Regions from separate parts of the Cytobacillus sp. FSL R7-0680 genome, predicted to be linked through region 1. Evidence: predicted binding sites of a transcription regulator. Region 1 holds the regulator's gene; each other region holds the start of a gene.

Region 1 (2,277 bases):
GCAATGCGGTCTCTCGTTTGTACTTCAAGCTTTATATTCATTAATATAGGATCAGCCACAAAACTTTTCGAAAGCTGATTAACCTGTAATAATATCATTATATTTCACCTCTGTTATAGTGATAGTGTACCTTAATCAGGTGAGGTTCGGCAATAAAGTCACTATTTGGATAGAATATATAAAAAACTACATTACACAGATGAATCAAAATAGTGTATCATTTTCATGTGAGGTGTTATGAATGGCTGAATTTACACATTTTAATGAAGAAGGCAGAGCGAAGATGGTGGATGTGAGTGAAAAACCACAAACTGCCCGTACAGCAATTGCTCATAGTAGTATTGAGCTAAATCAAGAAATCTATCAGAAGATTACTGATGGCACAATGAAAAAGGGAGATGTGCTGGCTGTTGCTCAAGTGGCAGGTATTATGGCTGCGAAAAAGACATCTGATATCATCCCGATGTGTCATCCACTCGCCTTAACCGGTATTGATATATCTTTCAATTGGGAAGAGGTAGAGGATCAGTATGTGTTACATATTGATTGTACAGTGAAAACAAATGGGCATACCGGAGTAGAAATGGAAGCGTTGACAGCTGCTACAGCTACCGCTTTAACGGTATATGATATGTGCAAAGCAGTAGATAAAGGCATGGTAATAGGACCAACATATTTAGTAGAGAAAACCGGTGGTAAAAACGGTGATTTTAGAAGGGCTTAAGTAAATGGAATGGAGTGGAGCCTATGTCCAATGAATCAACGAAAATCCCTCAAGCAACAGCTAAGCGATTGCCTTTGTATTATCGTTTTTTGAAAAATTTACACGCATCAGGAAAGCAGCGAGTTTCTTCAGCAGAATTAAGTGAAGCGGTGAAAGTAGATTCTGCAACAATTCGACGAGATTTCTCCTATTTCGGTGCTTTAGGGAAAAAAGGTTACGGATATAACGTAAATTACTTATTAGGATTTTTCCGTAAGACACTCGATCAAGATGAAGTGACAAAGGTAGCGTTAATTGGTGTAGGGAATCTAGGTACAGCGTTTTTAAATTATAATTTTTTAAAAAATAATAATACAAAGATTGAAGTGGCATTTGATGTTTCAGAAAGTAGGGTTGGCACGTCTGTAGGAGAGGTACCTGTCCGTCATTTAGATGACCTAGAAAAGTTGATTGATGAGCACCATATTCAAGTTGTCATTTTGACTGTACCGTCCCATGCGGCACAACCAATTACGGATCGAATCGTTAAAAGTCATGTAAAGGGAATCTTGAACTTTACGCCAGCGCGGTTAACGGTTCCTTCCCATATTCGCATCCATCATATTGATTTGGCGGTCGAATTGCAATCATTAGTATACTTCTTAAAACACTATCCATCATAAAAAGGGAGCTGACCCGCATGGAGTCAGCTCTATTTTTTATCCTCTTTCTTTTTCATACGATAATGCATAGCGATTAATTTAATCCCGCCACCAATATCAAAAGTGGCAAAAATCAAAATGAAGATCGTTAAAAATCCCCAACCTCCACCGTTTTGAAGGTTAATAATTGCAAAATAAATAAATACAAATCCAAAAAGAAGGGAGATAATCCCTGTGAACAAAGGTGTTCTCATCTAACATCATCCTAATCTGCTAAAAATCATTTGTACCGTTTCTAAGTCTGTCATATATTTTTCTAGCTTATCCATATTCAATTGAATCACAACGACAAAGGTATTCATCGCTACATGAGCAATGATCGGTACGAGAATACGATTGGTTTTTACATATAAAAACGCGAACGTAAAGCCCATCGCTGCATAAAGAAGTAAGTGCTCAATTTCCCCATGGGCGAGAGAGAAAATTAATGAACTAATCAGTGCTGATAAAAAGAAGTTCAATCGTTTATGCAAGGAACCAAAAATGATTTTCCTGAAAATGATCTCTTCTAAAATCGGCCCAATAATGGAAACAACGATAATCACAAGAGCAGACGTTTCAATTAATGACATAATTTGCTGCGTATTATCTGACCCCATATCAATGCCGAGCATTAATTCAATATTCGCTGCAACGGTTTGAGCAATAAATGCTAGCGGAATACCTGCAATCGCCCACCCGATAGAAGTCGATAATGGTGCTTGATTCCTCATTGACATCTCTTTGCTTTCTTTCCGTAAAAACCACAAAGTTAAGAGAAGGGTAATTGTAAAACTAATGACAATCCAGAGTGGCGGTGCAATTTTTGCAACCTCATCAAAGCTGTATCCTAACATATTACCTAGAAAAAGA
Region 2 (2,277 bases), 2.6 Mb from region 1:
GTAACTTTCGATGGCGTAAATATCGTCATTGTCGATCTCTATGAATTAACTAAAATGGCAAGGGTGTGCGAAAGAAACAACGTAGATAAGAATCAAGTTGTTCCACTCGCACAATTAATAGAAGAAAATACAATACGTTAACGGTCCGTTTTTTTCGTTAAAATACGGACGATTTTCTCCGAATCTTTATCATATTCAATAAACACATAGAGCCCATATTCTATCTCCTGTTGACGCATCCAAAGTTTAAACTTTTCTATTTCTGTCTCATCCTTTACTTCTTTTCCAAGATGCTGATAATCAACAATATCTGCTGATGGATATTTTTCCTTTGCGATCATCATCGCTTCTTTACCCCATTTCGCATAAGAAGGTGCATCATAAACGGCAAAGCTTGTTTGAGGGCTTGAAATAAATATATAGCTAAACAACACTATGACAATTGAGAGAAACACTCTTTTCTCCATTTTCTCCTCACCTCTTCACTTTTATTTTTTGATGGAAATATTTATAGTTTTACTATCTTTTCAATGTTTATTCTTTATGAAAGTTTTTTTGGGAAATGGGTTATATAATGAAAGAAAAATTCAAAGCAAAACTTGCTAGTGCAAAAGTAAATATCAATAGATAAAGAAAAGCGGGCAAGTTAATGGTTAAAACTTGCCCGCTTTTCTTTATCTATTGTTCCATTAACCCTTATATCGTAAATGTCAACATAGCCTTTAAAAAATATAAGAAAATGTTCATTATTATTTCATTTGATTAGTTTTAGATATGATTATTTTAATAAAAGTAATCGTACAACATCTAAAACAAAAAGTGGAAGACATAAAGGCCTATTTTGTTCTCTCAAGTAAATCATCTATTTCAATTATTTCTATTAAATGATGAATATCATCAGTCGGGTTATATACACCGTCTAAAAATTGATCAATATCAAATTTCTTTAACAAGATAACCCTCCTCTTTTTTCATCCGTTTCAAAACCATTCGAAGACTTCACACTTTTTTTGTGGGTACTGTTAGTCAAATACACAACATCATTTATATTAATATAATAAATAAAGAAGCAACCTTTAAAATTTATTGAACGATGCAATATTCATTTTTCAGTTTTTTCTTAAAATAGAGTATTTAAATAATATTATTTTTTCTTTTTACTTTCAGTTTCATGAACATTTTGTGACCAAATTCATCATTTGTTCATGAACATTTTGTGACACCTATCACATTCAATTGTTTTTAACCATTTATGATACTAACATAGGGTTACAGGCGTGATATTCACGTTCAAATAAAACAATAGATTTTTAGAAAGATAGAAAGGGGTACATCAATGAAATTGAAAAGGGCTCTTTTATTGGCTATAGTTGCCATTGCCGCTGTACTTGCTGGGTGTGAACCACTTACTGTTCTAAATCCTAAAGGTCCACAGGCCGAAGTCCAGGCTAACGATATTATGATGTCCATATGGTTAATGTCTGGTATTGTTATTGTAGTTTTTGCAATGCTTGCATATATGCTCATTAAATTTCGTTCATCTAAACAAGGAAAAGATTATGAACCACCTCACATCGAGGGAAATAAATGGGTGGAGGCAGTTTGTGTCGGAATACCTGTACTAATTGTTGCTTATCTATCATTTGTTTCTGTCCAAAGTAACTATAAAGTTGAAGCAACACCACCAGGGTATGAAGATAAGGAGCCATTAGTTGTATATGCATCATCATCTAACTGGAAATGGCACTTCAGCTATCCTGAAGAAGATATTGAAACAGTAAATTACTTATATATACCTACAGATCGAGCACTTGAATTTAAACTTTACTCATTCGGTCCAATTACCAGCTTCTGGATTCCACAACTTGGCGGACAGAAATATGCAATGGCCGATATGGTAACAACATTACATTTAGCTGCTGATCATCCTGGTGAATTCATGGGTAGAAATGCAAACTTCAGCGGAAAAGGTTTTGCTGAAAATACGTTTGATGTAACAGCAATGTCTCCAGTTGAATTTGAGGAATGGGTAGATGAAGTTCATCAAACAGCTGATCCAATTACTGAAGATAAATTTGAAGAGTTACTAGAGCCAGGTCACTTAGGTAAGATGACCTTTACTGGCACTCATTTAGAGTTTAGCCCAGCACCTGAAGGGCATGAACATCATCAATCAAATGATGAAGATTCAGAAGAAAATCATGAAAATCATGATGAGCACGAAGGTCACACTGACCACAGTAGCCATTAATTAGATGAAGTGTCTATTGACATCTT
Region 3 (2,277 bases), 2.2 Mb from region 1:
TGCTTATGCACATCAATGATAATCGTTTTATCAATGATTTGACCACAGACACGACAAACTCCTTGTTCTTTATATAGCGTTTTACAATAATCACAATAATATTGCTGCATTTGCTCACATCCAATATCTCTAATAGATTATTTTATGTAAGCTATGATGAATGTGCTTCTATTATGAAGCTTTTTTCAACTGAGATTTTGTTTCATTTTTTGGTTTATAAGAGACAAAGTAAGCTAGGCCAACAAACACAGCCCCTCCAACTACATTACCTAAAAAGGCAGGTATGATATTGCCAATGAAATCTACCCAAGTAAACGAACCTGCAAAAATCGCAGCTGGAATAACGAACATGTTGGCAACAACGTGCTGGAATCCAATCGCAACAAATGCCATAACCGGGAACCAAATAGCCAAAATTTTACCTGCAAAATCATGAGCACCATAAGCTAACCAAACAGCTAGGCATACGAGCCAGTTACAACCAATCGCTGAAACAAATGTTTGTAAGAATGTATCATCAATTTTTGCACCAGCAATCGCTACTGTTTTATCAAGGTATGGACCTGTCTCTGTTAATCCAACGACATGTCCAAAGAAATAAGCAACAAACAGTGCCCCTACAAAATTGGATAATAACACCCAAAACCAATTATTCAATAATTGCCCAAGACTAATTCTCTTTGAGAACAAAGCACTCGCAACTGACATCATGTTACCTGTAATTAATTCAGCCCCAGCCAATACTACTAATACAAGGCCTAAAGGGAAAACTGCTGCACCTAAAAACGATCCGAAACTTCCCCACTCTGCCGGTAAATTCCCAATAACACGAATGTCTAATAAAAATCCTAGTGCAATAAATGCCCCACCTAAAAAGCCTAAAACCAACAGCGACAAAAGTGGTATTTTCGTTTTTGCAACACCTGTTGCAATCGTCTGTTCCATAATTTCTTGCGGTTTACTAAATCCCATTCTAACTACCCCCTAAATAAAAAAGGCAGCACTCAGACATCCCTTACTTTTGTAAAGGATTTCAAAGAATGCTGCCTAACCCTTCTGCAATCCCCTACAGAAGTATCAGTCATCATATTTATATTGTTTGTAAAAAGAAATAAAACAGTGCTTGCCTTACTTCCATTTACCCATTGCAAACTATATGCTACCAAAAAACAAAAAATTTTACTAGACTATTTTTTATTTTTTTCGTGTAGCGAAGTATTTCTTTTTATAATAGGATTCGTTCAGGATAAGTATATATATTCATGTTGCCATTACGAATAAATCCAACAGTCGTAATTCCTAATTCCTCTGCTGAGCGCAAAGCAAACTCTGTTGGTGCAGATTTTGAGAGAATCATTTCACAACCAATTTTTGCTACCTTTAAAAGTATTTCTGAGGAGATTCTTCCTGTGAAAACAATAATCTTCCCTTTCATGCTGATGCCCTCTCTTAAACTATAACCATATATCTTATCAAGCGCATTATGCCTACCAATATCCATTCTGCTTAATAATATCCCATTTTTGTCACAAAGCGCAGCGCTATGTACACCACCTGTTTGTTTAAATGTAGTCGCAGACGCTTGTAATTGTTCCATTAACTGATTACATTCATTGACAGTTAATCGAATATTAACATCTTCCATTTTCTTAGCTGTTAATGCATCATTAACAAAAACAAAGCCTTGTCTACTCATACCACAACAAGAAGTAATATATCTTTTATTTTGGAAGTTTTGTATATAAGGATTTGTACGATCTGTTGTAACATGAACGAACCCTTCCTTTTCTTGTACCCATATATCTTTAATATGCTTGTAAGATCTTATGATACCTTCTGATGCAAGATAACCTATCACCATGTCCTCAATATATTCTGGTGTACATACCATTGTGACTAGCTCTTCTCCATTCAGCTTAACCGTTACTGCATATTCGGTAACAATGGTATCTTCCATTTTTTCAACTTTATTTCCAGTCACTCGTATGATTTTACGACTCGTTTCCACTTGCTTCATCTTTTCTCCTCTTTCTATGAATCTATGATATTTTTATCGAATACAAATACAGATATCGCCATATTCTCTTCCACTTTAATATCAGAAAACAAATGTAACAGCGTCGCACCGACCAATTCTTCCATTCCTTCTGGCGTACCTTCTGCATATACATCTTGAATCATTTTTGTTCTTGCTGAATGCACCATTTCTTTGCCATCTTCTGTACGAGAAATAAATTGTTCTGTCGGTGTGAGATTACCGTATAAAGTCGAAACGGC

The links. Region 1 encodes Rex, which represses fermentation and respiration genes when NADH is low (regulators of the CRP and FNR family bind a similar motif). Its sites were predicted from a motif close to TTGTGAAATATTTCACAA; they were not measured.
Region 2: the regulator Rex is predicted to act here: its motif matches at 1,215-1,232, upstream of qoxA (cytochrome aa3 quinol oxidase subunit II).
Region 3: the regulator Rex is predicted to act here: its motif matches at 1,022-1,039, upstream of MKY26_RS08720 (formate/nitrite transporter family protein).

Annotation. Positions count from the first base shown of each region.
Region 1 is NZ_JBBPAO010000001.1:3,959,103-3,961,379, forward strand. Features, by position in the region: gene MKY26_RS19900 (ABC-F family ATP-binding cassette domain-containing protein) at 1-98, opposite strand, end outside; gene moaC (cyclic pyranopterin monophosphate synthase MoaC) at 242-724, shown strand; gene MKY26_RS19910 (redox-sensing transcriptional repressor Rex) at 748-1,386, shown strand; gene MKY26_RS19915 (DUF4305 domain-containing protein) at 1,416-1,619, opposite strand; gene MKY26_RS19920 (CPBP family intramembrane glutamic endopeptidase) at 1,626-2,277, opposite strand, start outside.
Region 2 is NZ_JBBPAO010000001.1:1,392,416-1,394,692, forward strand. Features, by position in the region: gene MKY26_RS06975 (small, acid-soluble spore protein, H family) at 1-141, shown strand, start outside; gene MKY26_RS06980 (DUF3889 domain-containing protein) at 138-467, opposite strand; gene qoxA (cytochrome aa3 quinol oxidase subunit II) at 1,337-2,251, shown strand.
Region 3 is NZ_JBBPAO010000001.1:1,760,623-1,762,899, forward strand. Features, by position in the region: gene MKY26_RS08720 (formate/nitrite transporter family protein) at 172-972, opposite strand; gene fdhD (formate dehydrogenase accessory sulfurtransferase FdhD) at 1,226-2,017, opposite strand; gene MKY26_RS08730 (DUF2294 domain-containing protein) at 2,032-2,277, opposite strand, start outside.